Regions from separate parts of the Micromonospora sp. NPDC006431 genome, predicted to be linked through region 1. Evidence: riboswitches for the same ligand, from Rfam matches in the RefSeq annotation. Region 1 holds a riboswitch; each other region holds the start of a gene.
What was found. Region 1 has a riboswitch for cyclic di-AMP ahead of ACFYM6_RS19960 (C39 family peptidase). Riboswitches for the same ligand answer to the same signal wherever they lie in the genome.
Positions count from the first base shown of each region.

Region 2: it holds a riboswitch for cyclic di-AMP, as region 1 does, so the genes downstream of both, ACFYM6_RS06425 (coiled-coil domain-containing protein) here and ACFYM6_RS19960 (C39 family peptidase) in region 1, are expected to answer to the same signal.
Region 3: it holds a riboswitch for cyclic di-AMP, as region 1 does, so the genes downstream of both, ACFYM6_RS18410 (transglycosylase family protein) here and ACFYM6_RS19960 (C39 family peptidase) in region 1, are expected to answer to the same signal.
Region 4: it holds a riboswitch for cyclic di-AMP, as region 1 does, so the genes downstream of both, ACFYM6_RS01355 (NlpC/P60 family protein) here and ACFYM6_RS19960 (C39 family peptidase) in region 1, are expected to answer to the same signal.

Region 1 covers NZ_JBIAHQ010000011.1:50,306-58,059, reverse strand. Annotated here, with positions in the region: gene ACFYM6_RS19975 (CDP-glycerol glycerophosphotransferase family protein) at 1-1,663, shown strand, start outside; gene ACFYM6_RS19970 (peptidoglycan-binding protein) at 1,872-2,801, shown strand; gene ACFYM6_RS19965 (alpha/beta fold hydrolase) at 2,850-3,617, opposite strand; gene ACFYM6_RS19960 (C39 family peptidase) at 3,721-4,578, opposite strand; cyclic di-AMP (ydaO/yuaA leader) riboswitch at 4,780-4,921, opposite strand; gene ACFYM6_RS19955 (hypothetical protein) at 5,212-5,997, opposite strand; gene ACFYM6_RS19950 (hypothetical protein) at 6,142-6,645, opposite strand; gene ACFYM6_RS19945 (acyltransferase family protein) at 6,768-7,754, opposite strand, start outside.
Region 2 covers NZ_JBIAHQ010000003.1:14,297-22,050, forward strand. Annotated here, with positions in the region: gene ACFYM6_RS06415 (helix-turn-helix transcriptional regulator) at 15-356, opposite strand; gene ACFYM6_RS06420 (carbonic anhydrase) at 559-1,236, shown strand; gene ACFYM6_RS06425 (coiled-coil domain-containing protein) at 1,303-2,322, opposite strand; cyclic di-AMP (ydaO/yuaA leader) riboswitch at 2,328-2,458, opposite strand; gene ACFYM6_RS06430 (YibE/F family protein) at 2,613-3,923, opposite strand; gene ACFYM6_RS06435 (hypothetical protein) at 4,124-4,627, shown strand; gene ACFYM6_RS06440 (DUF305 domain-containing protein) at 4,713-5,336, shown strand; gene ACFYM6_RS06445 (metal-sensitive transcriptional regulator) at 5,388-5,687, opposite strand; gene ACFYM6_RS06450 (heavy-metal-associated domain-containing protein) at 5,840-6,049, shown strand; gene ACFYM6_RS06455 (hypothetical protein) at 6,084-7,058, shown strand; gene ACFYM6_RS06460 (heavy metal translocating P-type ATPase) at 7,073-7,754, shown strand, end outside.
Region 3 covers NZ_JBIAHQ010000010.1:14,380-22,133, forward strand. Annotated here, with positions in the region: gene ACFYM6_RS18400 (M4 family metallopeptidase) at 1-483, shown strand, start outside; gene ACFYM6_RS18405 (YbaB/EbfC family nucleoid-associated protein) at 624-1,085, opposite strand; gene ACFYM6_RS18410 (transglycosylase family protein) at 1,261-1,914, opposite strand; cyclic di-AMP (ydaO/yuaA leader) riboswitch at 1,913-2,087, opposite strand; gene ACFYM6_RS18415 (glycoside hydrolase family 3 C-terminal domain-containing protein) at 2,229-3,224, opposite strand; gene ACFYM6_RS18420 (LLM class flavin-dependent oxidoreductase) at 3,480-5,048, shown strand; gene ACFYM6_RS18425 (hypothetical protein) at 5,159-6,166, shown strand; gene htpG (molecular chaperone HtpG) at 6,225-7,754, opposite strand, start outside.
Region 4 covers NZ_JBIAHQ010000001.1:274,452-281,096, forward strand. Annotated here, with positions in the region: gene ACFYM6_RS01345 (C40 family peptidase) at 1-759, shown strand, start outside; gene ACFYM6_RS01350 (N-acetylmuramoyl-L-alanine amidase) at 823-2,871, opposite strand; cyclic di-AMP (ydaO/yuaA leader) riboswitch at 3,104-3,239, shown strand; gene ACFYM6_RS01355 (NlpC/P60 family protein) at 3,252-4,286, shown strand; gene dcd (dCTP deaminase) at 4,332-4,910, opposite strand; gene ACFYM6_RS01365 (pyridoxamine 5'-phosphate oxidase family protein) at 4,989-5,534, shown strand; gene ACFYM6_RS01370 (zinc metalloprotease) at 5,601-6,584, opposite strand.

The DNA of each region.
Region 1 (7,754 bases):
GGCGGTGCTGGCGTTCCTCGTCGTGGCGCTCACCGGCGCGACCGGCTGGGGGCTGGCGATCGCGGTCGCCGCCCTGGCCGCCGCCGCATGGGAACGCCGGGTACGGCCCACCGCCGACGGCGTCGCCGAATCGGTGCTGGTCGCCGCCGGGATCCTGGTCGGCTACGCCCGCCGCCTCGACGCCGGCTTCGATCCGGCGCTGGCCGCCACCGCGCTGGTGCTGCTCGGCCTGGTGCTGCTGGTCGGGCCGCTGCGCGAGGCCGGGGCGCTGGAGATCCGCGCGGCCAACCTGCCGGTCCGCACCTGGGCACCGCTGGTGGCCGCGCGGCTCGGTGACGCGCTGCTGGTGCTGCTCGCCGTGGTGGCGGTGGCCGCCGTCCTCGCCCTGCCGGCCTGGCTCGCGCTGGTCGCCGCCCTGCTGGTCGGGGCCGGGTGCGGCGCGGTCGGGCTGGACCTGGCCCGGCGGCGGTTCCGGCCGCCGGCCGGGGGCGGGCCGGTGGGCCGGGCGCTGCGCCGCCACCAGCCCGAGTTCGTGCTCTACTTCTCCGCCCCGCCCGGGTCGGAGTACCAGATCACCATGTGGCTGCCCTACCTGGAGCGGATCGGCCGGCCGTTCCTGGTCATGCTGCGGGAGCCGGAGTTCCTGCCGGCGATCGCCGCCGCGACCAGCGCGCCCGTGGTGTTCTGCCCGACGCTCAAGGCCATGGACGAGGCCCTGGTGCCCAGCCTGCGGGCGGCGTTCTACGTCAACCACGGTGCGAAGAACAGCCACTGCATCCGGTTCGCCCACCTGACCCACGTGCAGCTGCACCACGGGGACAGCGACAAGGCGCCCAGCGCCAACCCGGTGTCGGCGATCTTCGACCGGATCTTCGTGGCCGGGCAGGCCGCGATCGAGCGGTACGCCCGCGCCGGCGTGGAGATCCCCGCCGAGAAGTTCGTCGTGGTCGGCCGCCCCCAGGTGGAGGCGATCGAGGTACGCCGGGAGCCGGTCCGGGGCCTGGCCAACCCGACGGTGCTCTACACGCCGACCTGGACGGGGCACCACGCGGACGCGAACTACTGCTCCCTTCCGGTGGCCGAGACGGTGCTCCGCCGGCTGCTGGACCGGGGCGCCACGGTGATCCTGCGGCACCACCCGTACACGGCGCAGAACCCGGCCTCGGCGCGACAGCTGGCCCGGCTCACCGAGCTGCTCGCCGCAGACCGGGCGAAGGCCGGCCGGGCGCACCTGTGGGGAGCGGCGGCCAGCCGCGAGCTGACTCTGACCGACTGCGTCAACCGCTCCGACGCGCTGGTCTCGGACGTCTCCGGGGTGATCTCCGACTACCTCTATTCCGGCAAGCCGTACGCGGTGACCGACATGGGCGCCGACGGCGACGAGTTCGTCGCCCGGTTCCCCCTGGCCGGCTCCGGCTACGTGCTGCGCCGGGACATGTCCAACGTGGACGAGGTGCTGACCGAGCTGCTCGACACCGACCCGAAGGCCGCGGCCCGCTGGGCCACCCGCACCCGCTACCTGGGCGACTTCCCCGCCGATTCGTACGCCGAGGCGTTCCTCGACGCCGCCCGCCGGCAGCTCGAACCGGGCTGGAACCCGCCGGCCCCGCGCGCCGTCGACGCGGTCGCGCCGGACGGCTCGCCGCTGTCCCCCACCGCCTGACCCACCCCCACCGCCTGACCGCTCCGTCGCCAATGGCCGGAGCGGTCATCGGCGTGCCGAAAATCACCGCCATACATCCACCATTGTAAATATTTATCTTCATCATCATACTTGCTCCCGGGCGCCCAGCCGACGCGGTGTAGTCGGTCCCCTTACCGGCGACGCGGCACGTCCGCACGCCGGCCACCCCTCGTCCACAGGAGCACCTATGAAAACGGTTTTCCGTCAGCTCGCCATGTGGCTCGGCGCGCTCGCGCTCGCCGTGGCGGCCGCACTGACCGGTCCGGCCGCGGCCCAGGCCGCGGCGCCGGCGTGGCCCCTGCTCAGCAACGGCTCGACCGGCACCAACGTCACCACCGCCCAGTACCTGCTCCGCCACCGCGGCTACAGCCTCACGGTCGACGGCCAGTACGGCCCCGGCACCACCTCGGCGGTGAAGTCCTTCCAGTCGGCCAACGGCCTATCCGCCGACGGCGTCATCGGGGCGCAGACCTGGGGCAAGCTGGTGGTCACCCTGAGCCCCGGGGCCAACAACGACGCGGTCCGCGCGCTGCAGGTCTCACTCAACAAGTACGGCTACAACCTGGTCGTGGACGGCGATTGGGGCCCCGCCACGACCAATGCCGTGAACAGCTTCAAGTCCGCCCGTGGCCTTTCCGGCGGCTCGGTCGACACCACCACCTGGCAGTACCTGACTGGCGGCACTGGCAGCGGCAACTACCGCCTGGTCATCGGCAAGTCGGTGCTGCCCCGCAGCGAGTACGACGATCCGCACCACGACTACCCGGCGATCGACCTGCCCACCCTGACCGGCACGACCACGTACGCGATCACCTCCGGGACGATCGGGCACGTGGGCGGCAGCTGCGGCATCGGCATCGGCATCACCGGCGACGACGGCGCCTACTACCTGTACTGCCACCTGAACTCGCGCTCGGTCGCGGCCGGCTCCCGGGTCAGCGCCGGCCAGGTCCTCGGCTACACCGGGGCCACCGGCAACGTGACCGGCCCCCACCTGCACCTGGAGGTCCGGGTCAACGGCGCCAACCGCTGCCCGCAAAACATGCTGCTGGCCATCTACGACGGCGTCGCCCCACCGGCCCCGTCCGCCCTGCCCGCCACCGGCTGCTTCTACTGACGCAACCTGCGGTCGTGATGTCGTCGCCCTGCCTGCGGGGCGACGGCGTCACGGCCCGTCGGGCGCCGCGAACGGCGCGAGCAGGTCGAGGACCACGGCGGGGTCCTCGACGTGCGCGTTGTGGCCGAGCCCCGGCAGCGTCGCCACCGGCACGCCCAGCTCCTTGAGCTGCGCGTCGGACACCATCGGGTCCTGCTCCCCCCGGGCCAGCAGCACCGGCACATCGGTCGCGGCGAGCAGGGCGGGCAGCTGCGGCTCCCCGACCGCGAACGCGGCCGGGTCCATGGCCAGCCGCCAGCGGCCGTCCTCGCGGCGCAGCCCGGCGTCCACCACCGGATGGTCGGGAGCGAACAGCCCGGCCAGCCCGGCCACCCGCAGGTAACGGCGGGCGGCCTCGTCCCGGCTGGCGAACCAGGTCACCGGCCGCTGGGCGAGCTCGCGGGCCTTGTCCAGCTCGGCCGGCGACCAGGCGACCTTGATGCCGAGCCCGACCACCCCGTCGATCGGAAGCTGCCGCGTCCGCGCGGCCAGCGCCAGCGCCACCACCCCGCCGAGCGAGTGCCCGAGCACCACCAGCCGGTCCCGGGGGCCGAGCCGGTCGGCGACCGGGCCGAGCCCCGCCACCACCCGGTCCGCGAGCGCCTCGAAGGAGTACGCCGGCAGCTGCGGCGACCAGCCGTGCCCGGCCAGGTCGGGGGCCAGCCAGCGGCCCGCCCAGCGGCGCTCCAGCAGCGGCGCCCAGGGCAGCCACACCTCACCGGTGGCGCCCATGCCGTGCAGCAGCAGCAGCTGGCGGGTACCCGTCTCGTCGCCCATACGGCGCAGTGTGCCACCGGACGGACACCAGGCGCGAGACCGGCCCCGGATACGACGTCGGGCACCGGCTCCAGGAGCCGGTGCCCGACGTGCCGGGGTGGGATCAGGCGGAGTAGCCGCGGGTGCCGGCCCAGTTCGCCAGATCGATGGTGGTGATCCAGTACTCGGGCAGCGCCGGGTTCGCCGAGTCGGCGATCCGCACCGTCCGGCCGTCGTCCTTGTAGCCGACCACTGCGATGTAGTGGCCGCCGGGGAACGAGTGCCAGCCGCCGTTGGTGTCGGTGGCGGAGCCGGCGATGTTGACCACCACGCCGCGGCCGTCGGTGATCGCCTTGACCACGTCGGCCTGGAGCTGGTCCATCTGTGCCGGGGTCGCGGCCTGGCCCGGGATCATGTGGGTCCGGTACGGGTTGCCCTTGACCATCTGGTTGAGCCCGCGGGTGGTGTCCTCGGCCGAGTTGGTGCCGTTCTCGCCGGCGTTCAGCGGGGCGGCCATCGCGTCCTGGGTGGTCTCGACGCCGCTCGCGCTCAGCGCGTTGCGCACCGCGGCCGGACCGCAGTTCCAGTAGGCGGTCTGGGCCTCGTAGTTGTAGTCGAGGACCTTCGTCGACGGCGGCTTCGGCTTCGCCTTCGCGGTCTTCGTGACGTCCGGGTCCGGCTTGGCCGAGCTGGCCTTCGCCGACGGCGACCCGCTCGGCGACGCGCTGGGCGAGGCGGTCGGGGACGGGGCGGCGACCCGGGCCTCGCTCCGGGTGGCGACGTCACCGAGGCGCGGGGCCAGTTCGGCGACGGCGGCGGTGGTCTCCTGCCGGACCGGCGCGTCGTTCGTGCTGGCCAGTGCCGCGCTGGCGCCGCCGGCCAGCACGAGAGCCGCGGCGGAGCCGGCGACGATCTGGTACGGGCGCTCGGTCGCGAGGCGCCGCAGCTGACGCTTCAGGTGGTGCTTCACGTGTTCCTCCACGGGGGCCGGAGCGGCACACGCCGACCCGACGCGCGGAGTAGCTCACGCGCGTTCCTGGGCGGGTGGCCGCGGGAAAAGAGCGCCCGGCGGACCGGGCAGCGGGGGTCGGTTACCGGAACGGACTCGCGGGTCAGGCGAGCGCCGGCACCGTGGCGCCGTGGAGGCGGGGGGAGGATCGGGGGGTGGTTCGCACGAGGTTGGAACTCCTTCCGTGGCCGCCTACCGGGTTAGCTGACGGATTCGGGCGGGAAGTAGGCCCTACCGCGGGCCTCGGCTCGCGGATTCACCCCGGTGTTGCACTGGGTCCCCGGTTCGTGAGATCACGATTGAGCGGGTCGGCGCGGCGTCGCCACTTGCGATCGAAAACCGCACCGGACGCGCTGACACTACCGGTGGGTACGCCGCCTGCCAAGCGCGCCCACCTGCGTAAACGTCAACCACCGTTACCGAGATCGGAACAGCCGGTCACTGACCTGACTCAATGGGACGACCGTTTTTAACGGGAACCGTCGGGTGACTATCGGACATCCGGGTGGGGATCGAAGGGGAATTGCGGGGCTCGATCGCCCGGCCTGATCCGGTTGACCGTTTCCCCGGTCGCCGTGACCGGGCTCACCGAATTCGGATAACGATTCAGCCGACCCGCGCCGGACGCCACCGTGCGGGGTGCACCCCGACCGCGCCGGCCGGCACCGGGGCGAGGGTCTGGGTCACCGCCTCGGCGGGGCGTACCGGGACCGCTCCGGGGCGCACCGCCTCGGCGGCCGCGTACGCCTCCACGGCCAGCACCCGGGCCGCCTCGGCGGCCACTTCGGCGTCCCGCCAGGCCCGCCGCTCCCGCTCGGCGGCTGCCCGCCACCGGGCCCGCCGGCCGTCGCGTACCACCCGGGCCAGGGCGATCTCCTGCTCGGCCGGATGCCGGCGCGGGTCCCACCCGTTGCGCCCGGCGAGGACGTCCGCGAGCTGCCGGGCGGTCAGGTCGCCCTGCCAGTGCGCCGTCATGGCGGCGTGGTGCAGCCACCGCTCCCGGGCCGCGTACTCGGCCGGCGTCCGGGGCGTCCGCGGCTCGGGCAGCACGGCGGCCCCCGCGAACCGCCGGGCGGCCGCCTCGGCCTCGTCGTACGCCCGCCAGGCCCGGTCGACCTCGTCGTGCGCGGTCAGCCACTGCTCGCGCCACCGGCGGGCGGTCTGCCTGGCCCCGCCGGCGGCGACCGCCACCTCGTCGGCGTACCGGCGCAGGTCGGCGCGGCGGGCGGCCGCCACGGCGGCCGGGTCGGGGGCGGGATCCGGCGGAGTCCCCCGCTCGGGCCGGGCGACCAGGGCGGCGAGCACCCCCAGGGCGAGCACGAGCAGGGCCGACCAGATGGCGGCGGCCACGGGAACCTCGGTCAGGAAGTGGTAGAGAAGAGTCTGCTTCATGGTCGGCACCTCACGGGAACGACGTGGTGGAGAGGTCCGCACGGCCGGCGGGGCGGGGACGCGACCGGGTACGGGCGCCGCCACCGGGCCGGTGCGGGGGTGAGGTTCGGGTACGGCGTGGGCGGACCGGGCCCGCCGGGCTCGTCAGCGGGCGGGCGGGGCCCGGGAGCCGACGGTCGCCGGGACCAGCCCGACCAGGACGCGGTGCCGGTCGCCCGGGGCGACCACGACGCCCCGCACCAACGAGTCCGGTGCGCTGGCCAGGAGGGCCTGCCGGTCGCCGGCCGCGTCGGCGCCGGACGACGTCCACCCGGCCGCCGCAGCCGATCCGGTCCCGATCCGCGCGGCGGGACCAGGCGCTCCGGTCCCGGCCCGGACCACCGCGTCGGCGGCCTCGCCGGACCAGCGGATCAGCGCCCGGAGGGTGGGGTCTGCGCCGGCGGACTCGGTGCCGCCGAGGTGCCCGGCCCGTAGGGTCGCGGTGTCGACGGCGACCGTCGCGGGAGCCGCGTGCGCCGCCGCGGCCGGGCCCAGGGGCAACGTGGCTGCGCCGAGCGAGCAGGCGACGACCACGGCCAGGCTGGCCAGCATGCGCGCCGTCCAGCGCGCCACCCACCACACGGGACAGGTGAGCGCGATCGGAAGCACCGGTCCAAATTACCGTCGAACCGGCCGTATCGCACCGTCCCCGGGCGTGTCGCACCGCCGCAGAGGCGCATTGGCCAGCGTGGACACCGGCCCGACGGCGGGGGTGTGGTCCGGCGGCCCGCTCAGCGCGGGTCGCGCCGCCCCGCGTACTCGATCGACCGGGGCCGTGGGACGCGGACCTCGACCGGTGCGGCGGGGGCGGCCTGCGCGCGGGCCCGCCGGGGCGGTCCCAGCCGGCGCATCATCGGCGTCTCCACCCAGCGGTGCAGGGCGGCGGCGAGCAGCAGGTTGCCCAGCAGGAAGCCGAGCACCGCGAGCGGGCCCCACCAGCCGCGCAGCCCCTCGCCCCAGTGCCCGGTCAGGCGCAGCACGGCCTGCATCACCAGCACGTGCACCAGGTAGAACGCGAAGGAGACCTCACCGAGCCAGACCATCGGACGAGACCCCCACGGGGTGCGCCGGCCGTGCACGTCGGCGTCGGCCGCGGCGGTGATGACCAGGAGGTACGCGACCGCGAGCAGGGCCGCCCAGAGCTCCGCGCGGACCCACTGCGCGGCGACCACCCAGGTGGCGACGAAGAGCAGGCTGGCCACGGTGAGGTTCGGGCCACACCAGCGGCCCCGGCGCATCAGTTCCGCCGCGGCCACGCCCATCCAGAACTCCAGCGACCGTGCCACCGGGAATACCTGGGTGAACCACCACCGGTTCTCCTCGGGCAGCAGCAGCTGACCGGGCCAGAGGGCCAGGATGAGCAGCGGTGCCGCGACCACCACCGCCCGGAGCAGCCCGGTGCGCGACCGGCGCAGGTAGGGCAGCACGAACGGCAGGCAGAGATAGAAGGCGAGTTCGCAGGAGAGCGACCAGCTGACCGTGTTGACGCTGTAGAAGTAGCCGGGGGTGGGATTCCAGGCCTGGACCAGGGCGAGGTTGCCCATGGCGGCCCAGAGGCCGACCGGGTCGGCGAACCAGAACGCGACCAGCAGCGCCAGCACGAACGTGACCAGGTGGTTGGGGTAGATCTTGGCCAGCCGGCGGCGCAGGAAGGTGCGCCGCGGCTCACCGTCCCGGTACGACCAGACCAGCACGAATCCACTGAGGATGAAGAAGAA
Region 2 (7,754 bases), on a different contig from region 1:
GCCGCCGGGGTCGGTCACGCCTCGGCGGCGCGCCTGTCGGCCGGTTCGGTGGTGAAGAGCGCGAGCAGGGCACCGACCTGCTGGTCGGCCTCCGCCGGGTGCCGGAAGTGGCCGCTCGGGTTGATCGTGTACTCGTTGCGCCGGCCGACCCGGGTGCGCCGCAGGTAGCCGCCGGCCGCCAGGTCGGCGACGATCGCCTGGGCGGCCCGCTCGGTCACCCCCACCTCGTCGGCCACGTCACGCAGCCGCGCGGTGGGGTTGCGCGCGATGGCCAGCAGCACGTGCCCGTGGTTGGTGAGGAAGGTCCAGTTCCGGCCGCTCCCGTTCTCGCCCGCTGTCGTCGCCATGGTGGTCATGGTATGGCCCCGCGCCGGTGTCGACCGGCCCCGGGCGGCGGCGGGCCGCGGGCGGCCGCCCGTCAAGTGACCGGTGACGTATGAAATCCGTATCACGTAAATCTTGACGTGTCTTGGCTCGGGTGTGACCGTGGTGGTCGAGGCCGCCTCTGCCGCCGGCCCGGCTGACCAGGTCGTTTCGCGCGAGGACGAGGTGAGTGCAGTGCTGCCGACCAATCCCGAACAGGCGCTCGCCGAGCTGTTCGCCGGCAACGGGCGATTCGTCGCCGGCGTACCCCGTCATCCCAACCAGGACGCCGAGCACCGCGCCGCCGTCGCCGACGGCCAGCACCCGTTCGCGGTGATCGTGGGCTGCGCCGACTCCCGGCTCGCCGCCGAGATCATCTTCGACCGTGGCCTCGGTGACCTGTTCGTGGTGCGGACCGCCGGCCACACCGTCGGCCCCGAGGTGCTCGGCAGCGTCGAGTACGCGGTCACCGTGCTGGGCACCCCGCTGGTGGTGGTGCTCGGCCACGACTCGTGCGGCGCGGTGCAGGCCGCCCGCGAGGTGGTCGCCACCGGCACGCCCCCCGCCGGCCACCTCGGCGCGTTGGTGGACGCCGTCGTGCCCAGCCTGGCCCGAGCCGCCCGGGAGGGTGTCGAGGACCTCGACGAGATCGTCGACATCCACATCGCGCGGACCGTGGAGGCGCTGCTGGCCCGGTCCGCCGTGCTCGCCGAGCGGGTGGCGGCCGGGCGGTGCGGGGTGGTCGGCATGTCGTACCGGCTCAGCGCGGGCGAGGTGCGGACGGTGGCCGAGGTGCCGGCCGGCAAGCCGAGCGCGACGCTGCCGGGCGCGGCCACGCCCGCGGACCCGGCACCCACCGCCGTCGCCGGTTGAGTCCTTCCTGACGCCGAGGGGCCGCCCCGCGCGGTCGCGGAACGGCCCCTCGGCGTGGTACTCCGGCTACAGCAGCGACACGTGCACGTGGTCGGTGTGGTTGGAGGGCCCGCTGTAGGACTTCCAACCGGTCGCCGGGAACCAGATCTGCCGGTTCCAGATCACGTAGTAGACGCCCAGCCGGTCGGCGTTGCGGATCAGGAACGCGGCGAGGTTGTTGCCGTACATCCGCATGTCGTTGTTGTGCCAGGGGGAGAAGCCGCTGCGCTGTAGCGACCAGTCGCAGGCCCGGCCCTTGGGGTGCTCCCAGGGACCGCCCGGGCGGTAACAGCCCACGAAGCGGTCGAAGCCGGCCCGCTTGACCTCCTTGTACATGTGCAGCGTGCGCGGGGTGATGTAGCCCGAGGTGGTCGGATCCTTCACGCTGCGTGACTCGGGCTTCCACCCTCCGTCAGCCGTCCGCCCGGGAGCGATCCGGGCGACCGGGGAGGTGGCCGCGACCAGACCCGCGGTGAAACCCCGCCCGCCGACCAGCCGCAGGGCCTTCTCCGCCTCGGCCTTCTCGCGCCGCATCGCGTTGGTCTGCTTCTGCTGCTCGCGGATCTCCGCATCGAGCGCGATCTTGGCCTGCTCCGCGCGGTTCTTCGCGGCGTTGACCTCGGCGAGCTTCTGCGCGTTCATCAGGTTCAGTTCGTCGAGGGCGGAGGCCCGCTGGACGAACGAGTCGGGCGCGTTGCTCTCCAGCAGCAGGGCCATCGCGCCGATCCGGCCGGTCCGATAGGACTGCGTGGCGATCTGGCTCACCTGCGGCCGCAGCGCGTCCAGGTCGGCCTGCGCCGCCCGGATCTCGAGGGCCAACTGGAGTTGGCGCTGCTTCGACTTGTCCAGCTTCGCCTTGGCCTGCAGGAAGCCGCGATTGGCGGCATCGATGACCTCGGTGATGAGCGGAGGATCGTTGTCCTCCTCGTGGCCCGATGGGTTGGGGGTGTTGGGTGCGGCCAGCGCCGGGGTGGGCCCGGCGACGATGGCGAACGCGGTGAGCACGGCCACCACAGGTGTCAACCAGCGGCGCAGGGGTGCCGTCAACAGTGTTCCCTTCCGTCGACCGCCGACCGGGTTAGCTGTCGGGTTCGGGACGGAAGTGGCCCCTACCGCTCGCGCGGATTCACCCCAGGTACCTGGTTCCCCGGTTCGCCACAGGGCGATTGGGCGGTGGTACCGCTGGCGCCGGTGCGCGCCTTCGGCGGTTACCGGCAGCGAGGTTACCCGAGAGGCGGGTCGGCGATCTACGTCCGGAAGCCGACCAATCGCACGTTTTCGTCGTCGCCCTGCGTGACCAGCGTCGCGTTCGCGCCGGCCGGTCACGCTGCGGAGTGTCACCATGCGGCTTCCGTGCTCCTCTCCGGTCCGGATCGTCCGGTGGCCGCTCCGCCGAGTGCCTCCAGCGCGTCGTGCCGTTCGGCCGGCGGCCGGGACGACGGCGGGCGGGGTCCGGCGTCCGTCGCGGCGCCGGCCCGTCCGGCCGTCCGGACCACCGCCGCCAGACCGGTGGTCAGCGGTACGGCGGCGATCAGGCCGAGCGTGGCCACCGCGCTCCGGACGATCTCCTGCGCCATGAACTCGCTGGTGAGGATCTCGCCCACCGGTCGCGAGTCGGCGACCAGCAGGAGCAGCAGCGGCAGCGACGCGCCCGCGTACGCCAGCACGATGGTGTTGACGGTGGAGGCGATGTGCGCGCGGCCCACCCGGGTGGCCGCCCGGTAGAGCTGCATCCGGGACAGCCCCGGGTTCGCGTTCGCCAGCTCGGTGACCGTGGCCGCCTGGGTGACGGTGACGTCGTCCAGCACGCCGAGCGAGCCGATGATGATGCCGGCCAGGAGCAACCCGTGCAGGTCGACGTTCTGCTGGAACATCGACAGCGTGGTGGCGTCCTCGCTGCCGTAGCCGGTCAGGTGGGTGGCCGCGGTGGCCAGGGTGCCGAGGATGCCGGTCAGCACCAGGCTGCCCAGGGTGCCGAGCACCGCCACCGAGGTTTCGGCGGTGATCCCGTGGGTCAGGTAGAGCACCACGAACATGATCAGCGCGGCGCCGACGATCGCCACCAGCAGCGGCGGCTGGCCGGCGCCGATCCCGGGCAGCACGAAGCCGAGCAGCACGGCGAAGCTTGCCACCAGGCCGCCCAGCGCGGCCAGTCCGCGCCAGCGCCCGAACGCCACGATGGCGACGGCGAACAGCACGGCCAGCCAGACCAGCGGCGTGCCGCGCTGGTGCTCGGCGATGTTGTAGGTCTTGATCGTCAGGTCGGCCGGGTCCATCAGCTCGACGAGGATGATCTTGTCACCGACCTCGACCCGGGGTGCCCCGGGGCCGGACGGGAGGGGTGCCTCGACCTGCCGGCCGGCGTCCGGGCCCTGCTCGGCGGCGACCGTCGCGGTTCCGCACGGCCCCGTGGCCTGGCCGGTGCCGTCGTCCTCCGGCGTCGGCGGACACGGCTCGGTCACCACCCGGGTCACCGTGCCGTGGTAACGCGGCAGGTCCGCGCCACCCGTCGGCTCCCGGCTGTCCCGCGGCCACAGCACCAGCGCGGCGACCACGGTCACCAGGAACAGCGGCACCACCGTCGCGACGAGGATCCGTCGCACCCCGGGCGGGGCGGGCGGAGCGGGACGGGTGTGGTCGGCGCCCATGGCGTGTCTCCCAACGAGTCACAGCGCGATACGTGTCACCGGGCTGGTCGGTTCACCGGGCCGGCGCTGGCGCCGGCGGGGGGAGTGCAGGCCGGTCGCCGCCGGGAATGGTAGCCAGGTCCGGGGGCGCGACGCAGGCGATGAGCGATCTCCGGTGGTTCCTGCCGGCCCGGCCCGGCGCACCCACTAGCGTGGTTCTCGTGCGTACGGCGCCAGCGGTGACGACCGGACCGTGGGTCCGGCTCCTGCTGCTGCTCTGCACCCTGGTCGGGCTGACCGCCATGCACACTCTCGGCCACGGCACGCACGCCTCCGGCGGCCCGGGGGACCACGCGGCGGCCAACCACGCCGCCCCGCCGGCCGCGGTGGCCGGTCCCGCCACTCTGCCGGCCGCGGTGGCCGGCTGGGCCGGCGACTGCCCGGGTGACGGCTGCGGCCCGGCCCGGGTCCTCCCGCCGACGGACGCCCAGGCCCGGCTGCTCCCGCTGGGTGATCCCGGCGGCGACCGGTCCGGCTGGAGCATCTGCCTGGCCGTGCTCGGCGCGTTCGCCGTCACGCTGCTGGTCGCGCTGCTGCTGCGGGCCGGGGCCCGGACCTACGGGCCGGCCGCCAGGGTGGCCCTCCGGGCCGCCCCAGGACCGCGCGCCCCGCCGCCCCGACCGTACGGGCTGCGCCTGGCGACGGTGTCGGTGCTGCGCAGATAGGACGCCCCGGCGCGGGTGGACCGGAAGACCGGTCACCCCGCGTCCGCCGTCCGCTGCGTAGGTTTCGACACCGAAAGGCCATTCCATGTCCACTCGTACCCTCGCGCGTCGGGCCGCCCTGGCCGGCGTGACCGTAGCCGCCGCGCTCGCCCTCACCGGCTGTGGCGGTGGCGACCACCCGATCGCCGGCACCGGCCACGACACGCCCGCCACGGGATCGCCCTCCCCCGGGGCCTCCTTCGGCGAGGCGGACGTGACGTTCGCCCAGATGATGATCCCGCACCACCGGCAGGCCGTGGCGATGGCCGAGCTGGCCGACGACCGGGCCGCCGACCCCGAGGTGCGGAGGTTGGCCGGGCAGATCAAGGCGGCCCAGGCGCCGGAGATCGCCAGCATGACCGACTGGCTCAGCGCATGGGGCCGGCCGGTGCCTCCGGCCAGTGCCGGCCACGGCATGCCGGGGATGGACCACGGCATGCCCGGGATGATGTCCGACGCCGACCTGGCGACGCTGAAGGCGTCGTCCGGGGCCGACTTCGACCGGCAGTTCCTGACCATGATGATCGCCCACCACGAGGGTGCGCTCACGATGGCGCAGGCGGAGCTGACCGGGGGCGCCAATCCCGAGGCCAGGGCGCTCGCCCAGCGGATCGTCGACGCCCAGCGGGCCGAGATCGACAGCATGCGGAAGCTGCTCGACGGGCGCTGACACCGCAGCCGTTGGGGGCCGGACGCGCCGTCCGGCCCCCAACGGGCCTGGTCAGCCGCGCTTCATCAGCCGGCCGACGGCGGCCATCATCTCGGTGGCCATCTCGTCGGCGCGACCCTCGGCCGCACCCTCGTGCATGCAGTGCCGCGCGTGCCCGTCGAGCAGGCCGAGGCCGACCTTGTCCAGGGCGGCCTGGATGGCGGAGATCTGGGTCAGCACGTCGATGCAGTAGCGGTCGTCCTCGACCATCTTCTCGATGCCGCGGACCTGGCCCTCGATACGGCGGAGCCGCGCGAGCAGCTGGTCCTTGCTGGCGGTGTAGCCCCGGGTCGGGGTCGTCGGTGCGGTCATGGCGTCCAGGATAGCGTACCCCTCTGGGGTATGGTACGGTCCTCTTCGTTAGCTGATACCCCCACGGGGTAGCGGTAACAGGAGAGTGGCGCAGTCTCTCCACCAGTTACCCCCAGGGGGTATAGGGTGGGGGCGGCGAGAGGGGAGTTGCGATGGTCACCACCACGTACCAGGTGCAGGGCATGACCTGCGGGCACTGCGTCAACTCGGTCAGCACCGAGGTGAGCGCCATCCCGGGCGTCACGGACGTCCAGGTCGACCTGGCCTCCGGCCAGGTCACCGTCACCAGTGAGAGCCCGTTGGCCACGGACGCCGTCCGCGCCGCCGTGGACGAGGCCGGCTACGACCTCGTCGGGGCGTGACGGGTCCGCGGACCCGAAGGAACCGAGGTACCCCATGAACACGACGACGAAGCTGAGCGGCTTCGCCCTCGGCCTCGCGGCGGTGTTCGGCGCGGCGTACGGGGTCGGTCACCTGGCCGGCCCCGTCGCCCCGCCCGCCGTGACCCCGCACGACACCACCGACGGCGATCACGGTGACGGAGGTCACGGCGACGCCGGCCACACGGCGGCCGCCACCGACCACCTGCCCGGCGGGCTGCTCGTCTCCGACCGCGGCTACACGCTGCAGCCGGTGAGCGCCCCGGCCGGCGAGTTCGCCTTCCGGATCACCGGCCCCGACGGCCGGCCGGTCACCCGCTACGACGTGGCGCACGACAAGCGCATGCACCTGATCGTCGCCCGGCGTGACCTCTCCGGGTTCCGGCACGTCCACCCCGAGTTGGCCGCCGACGGCACCTGGCGGGTCGCCTCGCCGCTCGCCGGCGCCGGCACCTGGCGGGCGTTCGCCGACTTCACCCCGACCGGCGGCGTGCCGCTGACGCTCGGGGTCGACGTCACGGTCCCCGGCACGCTGGCCGACCGGCCGCTGCCGGCACCCGCCACCAGCACCACCGTCGACGGCTACACCGTCACCCTCGGCGGCACCCCGCAGCCGGGCCGCACCAGCCAGCTCACCCTGACCGTGAGCCGGGACGGCCGGCCGGTCACCGACCTCCAGCCCTACCTCGGGGCGTACGGGCACCTGGTGGCGCTGCGGCAGGGCGACCTGGCCTACCTGCACGTGCACCCGGAGGGCGCGCCCGGTGACGGGCGGACCGCGGCCGGGCCGGCGGTCACCTTCTCCGCTGAGGTGCCCTCGGCCGGGACGTACCGCCTCTACCTGGACTTCCGGCACGGCGACGCGGTGCACACCGCGGAGTTCACCGTCGTGGCCGGCGACCCGGGCGCGCCGGCGACGGGCGCGCCGGCCCCGACCACCACACCGACCCCGGAGGCCGACCACGGCACCCCGGGTCACGGGCACAATTGACCGGAGGTGCCGCGATGACATCGACCGCCAAGAGCGCGGGCTCTTCGTCCCTGCCGGTCGCGCCGAACCAGATCGAACTCGCGATCGGCGGCATGACCTGCGCCTCCTGCGCAGCCCGCATCGAGAAGAAGCTCAACCGGATGAACGGCGTCGAGGCCACGGTCAACTACGCCACCGAGAAGGCCACCGTCCGGTACGCCGACGACGTGACGCCGGACGACCTGATCGCCACGGTGGAGAAGACCGGCTACACGGCAGCCGTACCGCCCCCGCCGGCCCAGGCCCTGGCCGAGGCGACCGCCGAGCCGGTGGACGAGCTGCGCGGGCTGCGTACCCGGCTGTGGGTCTCGGTCGCGCTGGCCGTGCCGGTGATCCTGCTCGCCATGGTGCCCGCCTGGCAGTTCACCTACTGGCAGTGGCTGTCGTTGACCCTGGCCGCCCCGGTCGTGGTCTACGGCGGGCTGCCGTTCCACCGGGCCGCCTGGATCAACCTGCGGCACGGCGCGGCGACCATGGACACCCTGGTGTCGCTCGGCACTCTCGCCGCGTTCGGCTGGTCGCTCTGGGCGCTCTTCCTGGGTGACGCCGGGATGCCCGGGATGGTGCACCCGTTCCGCTTCGACATCACCCGCGGCGACGGCGCCGGCAACATCTATCTCGAGGCGGCGGCCGGGGTCACCGCCTTCATCCTCGCCG
Region 3 (7,754 bases), on a different contig from region 1:
TCCGGCACCACCACTCCGCCGCCGACCGGCTCCTGCTCCGGCCAGAAGCTGGCCAACCCCGGCTTCGAGTCCGGCAACGTGAGCTGGAGCGCCTCCTCCGGGGTCATCACCAGCTCCACCGGCCAGGCCGCACACGGCGGCTCGTGGAAGGCATGGCTCGACGGCTACGGCACCGCCCACACCGACACCCTGTCGCAGTCGGTGACGATCCCGTCCGGCTGCCGGGCGACCCTCACCTTCTGGCTGCACATCGACAGCGCGGAGTCGACGACCACCACCGCCTACGACAAGCTGACCGTGAAGGCGGGCAGCACCACTCTGGCCACCTACTCCAACCTCAACAAGGCCGCCGGCTACGTACAGCGGTCCTTCGACGTCTCGTCGCTGGCCGGGACCACCGCCACCATCTCGTTCACCGGGGTGGAGGACAGTTCCCTGCAGACCTCGTTCGTCATCGACGACACGGCGGTCACCGTCTCCTGAGCACGCCCCGAGCGGCCGGTCGTCGTCCTCCCGACGGCCGGCCGCTCCGCCGGCTCAGCCGTACGTGGGGTGCTGCGCCCACCCCGGCGCGTCCGTGCCGGGATTGAGCCGCCCTGCTCCGACAGCGGGCGATGCCCGCCTCAGCTCGGGCGGCCCGCCCGCGTCCCCGCGTCAGGGCCGCGGCTGAGGCGGGCCATCACGTCGTCCACCGCCCGGCTGAACAGCTCCATCTGCCGTACCGGCTGCTCCTCGATGCCGCCGAGCCGCGCGGCCAGAGCGTCGACGTCGGCCCGGGCCGAGGCGCTGACTTGGGCGTCGAGGGCGGCCAGGGCGGCGTTGACGGCCAGCACGACGTGCCCGCAGACCGCCTCCACCCCGTCCCCGGCCAGCTCCGGGTCCACCGTCACGGACTCCAGCCGGCCACCCTGGACCACCACGGCCCGGACCCGGCCGTCGGCCGCCGCGCCCTCGGCGCGGAGCAGCTCGCCCGGATCGCCGTCGGGGTGCTCGGCCGCCCGCGAGCGCATGGCCGACAGCGCCTGCTGCGTCCTGGTGAGCAGCTCGTCGAGGCTTGCGGCCGCGGAGAACGAGTCGTTGGTCATATCCGCGCCTTCTTCACGTCTTTCCGGAGCACCGCGACGATAGCAACCGCCCCCGACCGGGACACCGCGAGCACCCGGGGCCTCGTTCACGAAAAAGAGTGGCCGTCCCGGGCGGGGATGGCCACTCTTTCCGTGCATCAGCGCGCAATGTGGGGCGCCCCACCTGCCAGGGGCGTCAGCGCAGGCGGAGGTGCTGGCCTGGGAAGATCAGGCCCGGGTTGTCGCCGACCACGCGCTTGTTGCGCTCGTAGAGCGTCTGCCAGCCGCCGGCGAGGTGGTTCGCCGTCGCGATCAGCGACAGCGAGTCACCCGACCGGACCGTGTAGGTCGCGCCGCCCGACGTCGGCGCGGTACGCCGGTGGCTGCGGGTCGCCGGCTGGTCGCCGCGGGACGACCGATCCTTGGTCACCTTCTTGTGCGACTTCGTGGCACCGGAGTCCTTGGTGGAGTAGGGCTTGGTCGAGCCGCCCTTCTTGCCGCAGACCGGCCAGGCACCGATGCCCTGCCCGTCGAGGACCTTCTCGGCGACGGCGATCTGCTCGCTGCGGCTGGCCAGGTCGGCGCGGCTGGCGTACTTCTGGCCGCCGTAGCCGTTCCAGGTGCTCTTCGAGAACTGGAGGCCACCGTAGTAGCCGTTGCCGGTGTTGATGTGCCAGTTTCCGCCGGACTCGCACTGGGCGATGGCGTCCCAGTTCACGCTGGATGCGCTGGCCGGCGCGGCCGGCCCGAGGATGGCGGCGGCGCCGGTGGCGGCGCCGACGACGAGCGCCCCGACGGCGACGCGACGCTGGGTGGTGCGTCGATGACGTGCGACATGTTCAGTTGCCATGTGGGTTCCTCCACGCCGACGAGGTGAGCTGTCGGGTTCGGGCCGAGGAGCCCGGCCGCCGGATGGGCGGCTTCACCCCGAGGTGTCGAGCACCGAGGAACATGTGGGTCCCCCGCTCCCGCCTGAGGTCCAGGTACCGACGGGCCGGCGGCGGGATTAGGCGTTACCGGCCCGGGTGTCCGCGATCGCGAACGCAGTCGACGTTAGGGATAGTTTCGGATGATCGCCCACTTCTTGTGAAGTTCTTCACCCGGCCGAGCGAAGGCCACACCGTACGAGTTGCGCGGCGTCCACAGGTGCTCTACAAGCGCCATTCAGTACGTCAGGCCGAAGCCCTGCGGAAAGAGCGGAACCTGCCCGTCGCCGGCGTTGATGGGCTGCTGGCCGACGGAGTTCATCCAGGTCATCGGCAGTTTGCCGGTCGGCGCGTACCCGCCGAAGAGGACGTCGGCAACGCCGACGCCCTCGGTGCCGGGCAGCCAGGAGGCGAGCAGCGCGGTCCAGTTCGGCAACTCGCCGGCGACGTCCAGCGGCCGGCCGGAGACCAGCACCACGATCACGGGCACGCCGGCGTTGCGCAGGGTCACGATGGTGCGCAGGTCCTCCCGGTCCAGGCCCATGGCACCCGTACGGTCGCCCTGACCCTCGGCGTACGGTGTCTCGCCGACCACCGCGATGGCGGCGCGGTAGCTGCTGTTGATGCCGGTGCCGCGCTGGTTGTAGGTGACCGTCGTGGTCGGACCGACCGCGGCGCGGATGCCCTGGAGGATGCTGGTGCCGGGAGTGATGTTGCCCGAGGAACCCTGCCAGGAGATGGTCCAGCCACCGCTCTGGTTGCCGATGTTGTCGGCGTTCTTGCCCGCCACGAAGATCTTGTTGTTGTCACGGGTCAGCGGCAGGATTCCGGCGTCGTTCTTCAACAGCACCTGGGACTCGCGGACGGCCTGCCGGGCCAGCGCCCGGTGTGCGGCACTGCCCACGGTCGGCGTCCAACTCCGGTCGGTGAACGGCCGCTCGAAGAGGCCCAGCTCGAACTTCTTGGTGAGGATCCGCCGGTTGGCGTCGTCGATCCGGCTCATCGGCACGTGCCCGTTCTGCACCTCGGTCCGGAGCCTGCTGAGGAAGGTCTTCCACGCGGTGGGCACCATGACCATGTCGATCCCGGCGTTGACCGCGGTGCTGACCTCAGCGGCGGTGAAGCCGACGCTGCCGTCGATCTGGTCGATGCCGTTCCAGTCGGAGACGACGAAACCGGAGAAGCCGAGCTCTCCCTTCAGGACCGTGGTGATCAGGTATTGGTAGCTGTGCAGCCAGGGCGGTGACCGCGACGAGGAGGAGGGCGAGGCCGAGGGGGCGGTAGCGGGTCACGGGTCACTCCTTCCAATGGAACGCGAGGACCGTTCACCCGCACTCTAGGCCAGCGGGACATTGATCGGCGCCACTACAATCGCCGCCCTGTGCGAAAAATCCTTGCGGTTGCGGGAGCGGGCGCGCGCCGATCCGGCACCGACTACGGTGGCGAGGTCCGGCACGGTCGCCGGGCCCGGGTGCGCAGGCGGAGGAACATGACTGACTACGGACACGAGCTGGCCTTCGGCGGCTTCCTCACCCCCGCCGCCGGCCAGTTCGAGCAGGTGGTGGCGCTCGCCAAGCTCTGCGAGCAGGTCAACCTGGACCTGGTCACCTTCCAGGACCACCCGTACCAGCCGGGTTTCCTGGACACCTGGACGCTGATGTCGTACCTCGCGGCCGCGACCAGTCGGATCCGGCTGGCCGGCAACGTGCTCAACCTGCCGCTGCGCCAACCGGTGGTGCTGGCACGCAGCGTGGCCAGCCTGGACCTGCTCACCGGCGGCCGGGTCGAGCTGGGCCTCGGCGCGGGCGCGTTCTGGGAGGCGATCGAGGCGGTCGGCGGCCGGCGGCTGTCCCCCGGGCAGGCGGTCGACGCGCTCGACGAGGCGATCCGGGTGATCCGCGAGGTGTGGGACGTCGAGCGGCGCGGCATGGTCCGGGTCGAGGGCACGTACCACCGGGTGGTCGGGGCGAAGCGGGGGCCGGCGCCGGCCCACCCGGTGGAGATCTGGGTCGGCGCGTACAAGCCCCGGATGCTGCGGCTGGTGGGGCGCGCGGCGGACGGCTGGCTGCCGTCGCTGGCGTACCTGTCGAAGGGGCCGGACGAGCTGCCGGGGATGAACGCGCTGATCGACGAGGGTGCCGAGGCCGCCGGGCGGGATCCCCGGTCGGTGCGGCGGCTGTTGAACGTCACCGGCCAGTTCACCCGGTCGTCCGCCGGCCTCCTCACCGGGCCGCCAGAGCAGTGGGTGGAGGAGCTGGCCGGGCTGGTGCTGGACCACGGCATCGCCACCTTCATCCTCGGCGCCGACGACCCCACCGCCATCCAGCTCTTCGCGCGGGAGGTCGCGCCCGCGGTGCGGGAGCTGGTCGCCGCCGAGCGTGCCGAGCCGGGCACCCGGCCCAGGGCCGGCGAGGAAGCGCGCGAGGCGGTCGAGGCCGGGGGCGCCACCGCGCTCGCTGTCACCCCCACCCCCGATCCGGGCGTACGGCTGACCGACCACCAGCTCTGGGACGAGTCCACCCGCCCGGTCGCCCCGCCGGCGCCGGCCGGGCACGTCTACACCCCGCACGCGCAGGCCGTCGGCGCGCACCTCGTCGACGTGCACGACCACCTGCGTCAGGAGCTGGCGCAGGTGCGCGACCTGCTCGAACAGGTCAAGCGGGGGGTGGTCTCCGCCGGTGCGGCCCGGGCCGTGCTCAACCAGATGACCATGCGGCAGAACAACTGGACGCTGGGGGCGTACTGCGCCGCGTACTGCACGGTGGTCACCCAGCACCACGGGCTGGAGGACAATTCGATCTTCCCGCACCTGCGGCGTGCCGATCCGGGGCTGGCCCCGGTGCTCGACCGGTTGGCGGCGGAGCACGTGGTGATCCACGACGTGGTGGAGGGCGTGGATCGGGCCCTGGTCGACCTGATCCGCAATCCGGGCGACTTCACCGAGGTCCAGCAGGCCGTGGACATCCTCACCGACACCCTGCTGTCGCATCTGTCGTACGAGGAGCAGAGCATCGTCGAGCCGCTGGCCCGGCACGGCTTCTACGCCGGCCAGGTCTGACCGTCGGCGGCCGTTCCGCCAGCCACCGGACACCCCCATTTCGCCGACTAATCTTCGCATTCGCGCAGGTCAGGTGGGTCGAGCTACGGTGGGCCGCAGAGGTGATGGCAATGGCTGTGATCTATGTCGACCTGTCTTACCACGACTGGGACCGCGTCAAGGGCGAGTTCGACTGGGCGGCGATTCGCCGGGCCACCTCTCCCGTCCTGTGCATGCGGGTCACCTACGGCGACCCGCAGGGCTTCCACCCGCCCAGCCCGCACGTCGCCGAGATGGCGCGTGGTGCGGCCGGCGCCGGCTTCGACGTGATCGGTGGCTACCACAACCTGATCAGGGGCGATCAGGCCAGCACCAACCGGCAGGTCGACTATCTGCGGAGCACCCTCGACGGGATCGGGGCGGTGTGGGCGATGCTCGACGTCGAGCGTTACCCGGAGCTGGTCGCCAACGGACTGTGGCCGCGCTTCGACGACGTACGCCGGTTCGTGGACCGCTGGCACGCCGTCGATCAGCGGGTGCTGGCGATCTACCTGCCGAAGTGGAACTGGGACGGGAACCTCGGCCGGCCCGACCTCCGGCCGCTCAACGCACCCCTGGTCGCCAGCGACTACGGCAGCAACCCCACCGGCGCGCCCGCTGCCGTCTACGCGCAAGGTGGTGGGGACGGCGGCCCGGGCTGGGCCGCGTACGGCGGGGTGACCCCGTCGATCTGGCAGTACGGGTCGAACGTCGCCTGCCCCGGCGCGTCCGGACAGACCGACTGCAACGCATACCGTGGCACGCTCGCCCAGCTGCGGGCCCTGTTGACGAAGGACGACACCATGACCCCCTCCGAATTCTCCGCGATCCTGTCCGACCCGGCTGTCGCCGCGAAGATGCGCGCCCTGCCCTGGCAGTACATCGGTGGCGGCATCCCCGCCGGCATGTCGACGCTCAACGTGCTCAACGACCTCTACCAGACCACCCATGCCGCACCGACCGCCGCCGCGATCGCGGCGGCGACCGTGCAGGCGCTCGGTGGGCAGTCCCCGGCCGACGCCGCCGCCGCGATCGTGGCCGCGATCGGCAAGGACCGCGCGGCAGCCCTCGCCGCGGCCCTCGCCGCGGCCACCAAGTAGACGGCGGCGGCCTCCGTCGGCCGCGGCGTGGCTGCCGCGGCCGACGGAGTCGGCGGTCCTAAAGGGTACGGGCCAACCGGTCGGCGAGGATCCGGGTGAACCGGGCCGGGTCGGCCAGCTCCCCGCCCTCGGCGAGCAGCGCCATCCCGTACAGCAGCTCGGCGGTCTCCGTCAGGGCGCTCTGGTCGCTGCCCTGCTCGTGGGCCTTGCGCAGCCCGGTGACCAGCGGGTGGGTCGGGTTGAGCTCCAGGATCCGCTTGACCCGGGGCACCTCCTGCCCCATCGCCCGGTACATCTTCTCCAGCGTCGGCGTCATGTCTTGGGCGTCGCCGACGACGCAGGCGGGCGAGGTGGTCAGCCGCGAGGAGAGCCGGACCTCCTTGACGCTGTCGGCCAGCGCGCCGCTCATCCAGGTGAGCAGGTCGGCGTACTCCTGCCGCTCGGCCTCGGCCTTCTCCTTCTCCTCGTCGGTCTCCAGGTCGACCTGGCCCTTGGCGACCGAGCGCAGGGTCTTCCCGTCGTACTGGCCGACCCGCTCGACCCACACCTCGTCGACCGGATCGGTGAGGATCAGCACCTCGAAGCCCTTGGCGCGGAACGCCTCCAGGTGCGGCGAGTTCTCGATGGTGACCCGAGACTCACCGGTGGCGTAGTAGATCTCGGTCTGGCCGTCCTTCATCCGCTCGACGTAGTCGCGCAGCGTGGTCAGTTCGGCCGGATCGTTGGTGCTGGCGGCCCGGACCAGGTCGAGCAGCGCCTCGGTGTTGTCCGGGTCCTCGAGCAGCCCCTCCTTGACCACCGCGCCGAACTCGGTCCAGAAGGTGCGGTAGGACTCGGCGGAGAGTTCCTTGAGCGTGGCGAGGACCTTCTTGACCAGGCGACGGCGGACGGCCCGGATCTGCCGGTCCTGCTGGAGAATCTCCCGGGAGATGTTGAGCGACAAGTCGTGCGCGTCCACCACGCCCTTGACGAAGCGCAGGTAGTTGGGCATCAGCGCGTCGCAGTCGTCCATGATGAAGACACGCTTGACGTAGAGCTGCACACCGCGGCGGCCCTGCGGGGAGAACAGGTCGAGCGGGGCGTGCGAGGGCAGGAAGAGCAGCGCCTCGTACTCGAAGGTGCCCTCGCCGCGCATGTGGATGGTTTCGAGGGGATCGGCCCAGTCGTGGGCGACGTGCCGGTAGAACTCCTTGTACTCGGCCTCGTCCACCTCGTCCCGGGAGCGGGCCCAGAGCGCCTTCATCGAGTTGAGGGTCTGCTCCTCACGGGTGGTGGTGCCGTCCTCACCCGACCGCTCGACGGTCATCCGGATCGGCCAGGCGATGAAGTCCGAGTATCGCTTGACGATCTCCCGGATGGTCCACTCGGCGGTGTAGTCGTGCAGGTTGTCCTCGGCGTCGGCGGGCTTGAGGTGCAGCGTAACCGAGGTGCCCTGCGGCGCGTCATCGACCGACTCGACCGAGTAGGTGCCCTCGCCGGTCGACTCCCAGCGCGTGCCCCCGCTCTGCCCGGCCCGCCGGGTCAGCAGGGTGACCTTGTCGGCCACCATGAAGGTGGCGTAGAAGCCGACCCCGAACTGGCCGATCAG
Region 4 (6,645 bases), on a different contig from region 1:
AAGAAGTCGGACGACCTCGAGAAGAAGATGGTGCCGCTGCAGCTGCAGTCGGACCTGGCGATGAACCAGGTTGGCGACATGGCGGCCCGCTACTACATGCGCGGGCCCTCGCAGGAGATCGGCGCCCTGCTGACGAGCACCAAGCCGGGCATCCTCGGTGAGCAGCTCGTCATCCTCGATCACCTGGCCGCCGAGCAGAAGAAGCAGGTCGCCAGCGTGCTCGCCGTCCGGGACAAGTACAACCGGCAGAAGCGGAAGCTGGACGAGCTGATCGCCACCCAGACGAAGCAGAGCAACGAGCTGGCGGCGAAGAAGAAGCAGATCGACAGCGAGATCAAGCGGCTGACCGCGATGCTGCCGGTGACCTCGATCCGTCCGGCCGGCTGCCCGGCCATCGACGGCGTGGTGAGCAGCGCCGCGCGGACCGCGATCAAGACCGCCTGCGCCCAGGTCGGCGACCCGTACGTGTGGGGCGCCACCGGCCCGAACGCCTTCGACTGCTCCGGCCTCACCCAATACGCCTACAAGGCCGCGGGCATCTCCCTCACCCACTTCACGGGAGCGCAGTGGAACGAGGGCAGGGCCGTGTCCCGCAGCGACGCGCGCCCCGGTGACCTGGTCTTCTTTTACAGCGACCTGCACCATGTCGGCCTGTATCTCGGCAACGGCATGATGGTGCACGCGCCACGGACCGGCAAACCGGTCCAGGTAACCAAGATCAGCTACATGCCGGTCGCCGGCTTCCGCCGCGTCAGCTGACCCTCTCGAGCAGCACGAAGGCCCCCGGTCCACACGGACCGGGGGCCTTCGTTTCGCCGAGGGTCAGCTGGGGGAACCGACCGACGCCGGCGTGATCTGCACGTCGTCGAGGTTCACGTACATCACCCGGTGGCCGAACTGGACCTGGACGTACTTGTTCTCGCCGCGGACCACCGTCCGGTCACCCGGCGCCGAACCGTCGAAGGAGACGGCCCGGTAGTACTCGCCCGGCAGGACGCCGCCGACCGCGTACCGCTGACCGGCCGGGAAGGTGTACTGCAGCGGCGAGATGGCCTGGTACGGGATCGTGGCCGGGTAGGCGGCCCGTTCGGGGTAGGCCCGTCCGTATACCGGGATGCTGGTCTTGCCCGGCTTGGGGGTCACCACGAAGCCGTTCGCCCACTTCGCCGTCGGCGCCGAGGTCGGGTTGTAGAACCAGGCCTTCTGGCCGAGGTACCAGATCGCGGTCCAGTCGCCCTGGATGCCCGCGAGGGCGTACGTCTGACCGGCCGAGGCGCGGGCGCCGTGATCCTTGATGTACATGGTGTTCGGCGTGCCGTCCTTGCGCAGGCCGAGGTCGTTGACCAATGGCGCGTCCAGGCTCGGGCCGGTGCGCAGGATGACCGAGGAGGAGCCCCGCAGCGGGCAGGGCTCGGCCGGCGGCGGCGGCTTCGGGACACCCGGCGGCTGCTGGTTGCAGCCGTAGAAGGCCGGCTTGTTCGACGCGAAGTCCGGGTCGATGGTGACCAGGCCGGTGTTCGGCGTGCCGGTCGAGTGGAACGGCGCCTTCAGCAGGTCGAAGTAGTGCGACCAGTCCCAGTACGGGCCCGGGTCCCAGTGCATCCCGGCGACATTCCCGGCGGTGATGCCGGGGACGTTGTCGTGGCCGAGGATGTGCTGCCGGTCCAGCGGGATCTGGAACCGCAGCGCCAGGTGTCGGACCAGCTTGGCCGAGGCGCGGTACATGGCCTCGGTGTACCAGGTGCCGTGGCCCGCGAAGCCCTCGTGCTCGATGCCGATGGACTTGGCGTTGACGTACCAGTTGCCGGCCTGCCAGCCGACGTCCTTGGCCTTGATGTGCTGAGCGACGTACCCGTCCACCGAGCGCAGAGTGTAGTGCCAGCCCAGGTAGGTCACGTCCTGCACCAGGCCCACACTGGGGCCGAAGTAGCCCTCGGTGTCGTGGATGATGATGTATTCGAGCTTCTGCTGGGCCGGCCGGTTGCCGATGTCGTAGTTGCCGTAGTCCACGATGTTCGTCTCGGGGATCGTGTACTCCCCGTACGGCGCGGGGATCCACTCGCAGGCGAGGCGGACTGGGCACTCCAGGCCGTCCGGCCGCTCGGCGCGGCGCAGGCCGAGCTTGTGCAGCCCGGACTGGTCCGGCGTGACGGCGGTGGCGGTGAGGGTCACCCGCTGGCCGTCGTCGGTGGTCCGGGTGGCGCCCTGGCCGATCTGGTCGTACACCTCGTCGGCGAAGGCCGCCGCCGCGTCCTCGGTGTCCGCGCCGGAGTACCGGGCCACCGCGCCGTACCAGGCCGCCGGGTCGCTGCCGGCGCCGACCGGCCCGCCCAGGTCCTGCTGGTACGAGGCCAGCAGCGCCGCACCGCCGCGGATGTTGGCCGCCGCGTCGTCGCGCAGCGCCTCCTTCGACACGCCGGTGAGGTCGGCGGCGGTGTCCAGGGTCTGCAGCGAGGCCAGGGGCAGGGTGTCCCCGGCCGGCGCGGCGGCGGCGGTCAGGTCGACGGTGAGCGGGCGGGACTCGTCGCCGCGGGGGTCCTCGTTCTCGTCCACGTGTGCGCTGGACGGGGCCGAGGCGACCTGCTGCGCGTCGGTGAGGTGCATCGGCCCGTAGCCGCCGCTGGTGCTGGGCTGGCTGGAGTGGGTGTCCCAGCGGGACTCCAGGTAGGAGACGCCCAGCAGGACGCTCTGCGGCACGCCGTACTCCGCCGCCGCGGCGGCGTACTGCTGCTGGCGCTCCGGGCTGTCGATGGTGCCGGCGGCGGTGAGGGGCGCCGCCGCGGTGGGACCGCTGGTCGCGAGAGCGGTGGCCGCCGCGACGGCGGCGGCCAGCAGTATCCGTCTGCGCGATGGCAGGGCTGAGAGGTGCATCGAACCTCCAGATAGGGATGGGGGTGACTGCGTCCCCACCCTCACTCCGCAGATGGCCCCAGGTCAATACCTTTCCAGGTGGTGATGATGGGCGTAAAAAACCTTCACGGTCGGGTGGTTTCCGAATCTGCGTACGGAGTGTCACGGCGGATCGGGTTGCGGATTGATAACGACGGTCCCTACTCTGGTCAGTTGTCGACCGGTAGGTTCACCGTCCATCCCGGGTGGTGACGGTCCGACACCGCCGAGTCGCCGCCAGGCGAGCCGGGGACCCAGGTACCTGGGGTGAATCCGCAGCCAATGCGGTAGGGCGGCTCCCTTCCCGCCCGAACCCGTCAGCTAACCCGGTAGGCGGTCAGGAAGAAGGAGTACGGAGCCCGGTGGCACACCATGCCCCGCGGCCACCGTCGGACCGGTCGGTCGACCGGTCGACGGCTGCGCCGCGTTCACGCTGGTCCCGCTTCACCACCGCCCTCGCCGCCCTGGTCGGCACCGCCGTCGTCCTGACCGGTGGCGCCACGGCGGCCCACGCCGAACCGTCGGTCACCGAGATCGAGCGCCAGATCGACCAGGACTGGAACAAGCTCGAACCGATCATCGAACAGGTCAACTCCACCCGCGGGCAGCTCGCCGTCCGGCGCAAGCAGGCCGACGCGCTGGAGAAGCAGATCGCCCCGCTCGAGGCCCAGGTCGACGCCGCCCTCGGGCAGGTCAGCGGGCTGGCCGCCGACGCGTACAAGGGCAACAACCTCTCCACCGTCAACGCCCTGCTGGGCAGCCGGTCGCCGAGCGAGGTGGTCAACAGCCTCGAACTGCTCGACCGCTACGCGCACCACCAGCACGAGCAGGTGCAGGCCGTCATGGAGCTGCGCGACCAGCTGGCCGCGAAGAAGAAGCCGTTGGACGCGATGGTCGCCCAGCTGGCCCGTACCGAAGCTCAGCTCGCGGCCCAGAAGAAGCAGATCGACGCCGAGATCGCCCGGCTCCAGAAGCTCCGGCTCAAGGTGTACGGCAACGGCGGCGGCGGACCGCTGCGCCCCGCGCCCTGCCCCGCCGGCTACCCGGGCGGCCCGGCCGGTGTCGCGGTCAAGTTCGCCTGCGCCCAGATCGGCAAGATCTACGTCTGGGGCGCCGCCGGCCCGGACCACTACGACTGCTCCGGCCTGACCATGGCGGCCTGGGCCAAGGCCGGGGTCTCCCTGCCGCACAACGCCCGCGAGCAGCACGACGTCACCCGGCGGGTGAGCCGCGGCGAGCTACGCCCCGGTGACCTGGTCTTCTACTACAGCGACCTGCACCACGTCGGGATGTACGTCGGCGGCGGCTGGGTGGTGCACGCCTCCCAGTCCGGCAAGCCGATCACGATGAAACGCGTCGACGACGGCCAGATCAACAGCTACGGCCGCCCGGGCTGACGGGTACGCAGGGGCTGCCGCGTCGCGGGAGCCCCTGCGTCGTGCTCAGCGGGTCGGCCAGGTACGCCAGTTCTGCCAGGACCGGCTCGGGGTCGGCCCGCGCTGCCCCTGGTAGCGCGAGCCGTAGACCGCCGAGCCGTACGGGTGCTCGGCCGGCGACGAGAGTCGGAAGATGCAGAGCTGGCCGATCTTCATGCCGGGCCAGAGCGTGATCGGCAGATTGGCCACGTTGGAGAGTTCCAGCGTGACGTGCCCGGAGAAGCCCGGGTCGATGAAGCCGGCGGTGGAGTGGGTGAGCAGCCCGAGCCGGCCCAGGCTGGACTTGCCCTCGAGTCGGCCGGCGAGCTGGTCGCCCAGCGAGATCACCTCGAGCGTCGAGGCGAGCACGAACTCGCCCGGGTGCAGCACGAACGGCTCGCCCTCGGGTACCTCCACCATCGAGGTCAGGTCGTCCTGCTGCTGCGACGGGTCGATGTGCGTGTAGAGGTGGTTGTTGAAGACCCGGAAGAGCCGGTCCAGGCGTACGTCGATGCTGGACGGCTGCACCAGCGTAGGCTCGAAGGGCTCCAGCGCGAGTGCGCCCGCCTTGATCTCGGAGACCAGGTCGCGGTCGGAGAGCAGCATCGGAACACCATAGCGACCGGTACGGGCGACCTGCGTGTCGGACTACATCTTCGTACACGTGTTCGATAGAATGTCCGCATGGCTTCCTGGTCCGAATTCGCCGCCGACGAGCCCCGACTCGCCGACGAGATCCGCCTTCTCCTGCAGCAGTACGGGCCGGGCTTCGGCTACCTCGCCACGGTCCGCGCCGACGGCGGCCCCCGGGTCCACCCGGTCTCCCCGGTCATCACCGACGACGGGCTCTACTGCTTCGTCATCGACTCGCCCAAGCGTCGCGACCTCGAACGCGACGGCCGCTACGCGCTGCATTCCTTCCCGCCGGAGGAGAGCGACGACGAGGCGTACGTCGCCGGCCGGGCCCACCCGGTGACCGACCCGGCGACCGTGGCCCGGGTGGCCGGGATCGGCCGGGCCGCGCCGCACGTCGACTGGCAGCTGTTCGAGTTCACCGTCGACGTGGCGATGCTGACCCGGCGCGACCAGGCGGCCCACCTCGGCACGGGCCGGCCGCAGGTGCGGGTCTGGTTCGACCCGCAGGCGACCGCTCCCGCGCGGCGTGCCCCGGCCGTCCCCGAGGGGCGGCGCGGCCGCCACGGCTTCGACACCCGCCGCCCGGCCGCCTGACCGTATGAACACCGGTGCCGGCCCCGTCCGAGGACGAGGCCGGCACCGGTTCGCTGTGCTCGGCGGTTACGCCGCGCGGTAGGCGTTCCACGCGGTCAGCATCCGGCTCGCCTGGCCCGGGGTGAACTGGTACATGCACGAGTCGTAGGTGTAGTCCATGAAGTTGGTGATCGGGTCCAGGCCCGCCGCCGTGCAGGTGTCCCGACCGGTCGGGCACTGGTACGCCGGCGAGGCCTCGGCCGCGGTGTCGTCCACGCTGTCGCCCGAGCCCGAGCAGCCGCCCTGGAAGGTGTGGTAGAGGTTCAGCCAGTGGCCGATCTCGTGGGTGCCGGTGTCGCCCTGGTTGTAGTTGGTGGCGGTGCCACCCGGCAGCGACTCGCTCAGCACGACCACGCCGTCCATGCTGTCGAGCTTGCGCTTCGGGAAGGTCGCCCAGCCGAGCAGGCCGTCGCTGAGTTCGCCGAGGTACATGTTCAGCGTGTTCTTGCCGCCCTCGCGCAGGGTGGTCTTCATCGACCGCTCAGCCGAGGAACCCGAGATGATCGGGTACCAGGACGGGTTGGTGACCCGGTTGATCTTCTGGAGCTGGAAACTGAAGGCGGTGGGCGCACCGCCGGTGGCGCCGCTGTAGGCCTGGTTGAGCACGCTGATCTGCTGCGTGATCATCGAATCCGGGATGTTGCCGCCGGCGCGGGTGCTGTCCCGCTGGATGACGTGCACCACGACCGGGATGGTCACGGTTGCCAGGGGTGCGGCCCCGGCGCCGGCCCGGAACCGGGCCCGCTCGGCCAGGGCTGCGGCGAGGTCCGCCTCCCGCTCACGGACCTGGGCAGCGGTCAGCTCGTTCGGCTCGTGCTTGGCGTGCGCGCCGGCCTTGACCCGGGCGTCCGAGTGGACGTCGGCCGGCTCGACGCAGCCGCCCGCCGGGGCGGCCGAGAAGGCCGAAGCTGCCGGGACGACGCCCACTGCGGCGGTGCTGAGCAGCAGCGCGAGCGTCGTCGACGCGACACCGGCGGTACGCCGGGTCAGCAGGTTGGGACGAAGTCCCATGGGCCACCTCTTTCTGGCGGCGCGACCGGGGGTGTGTCACGCCGTGGCTGAAACGTTGGGG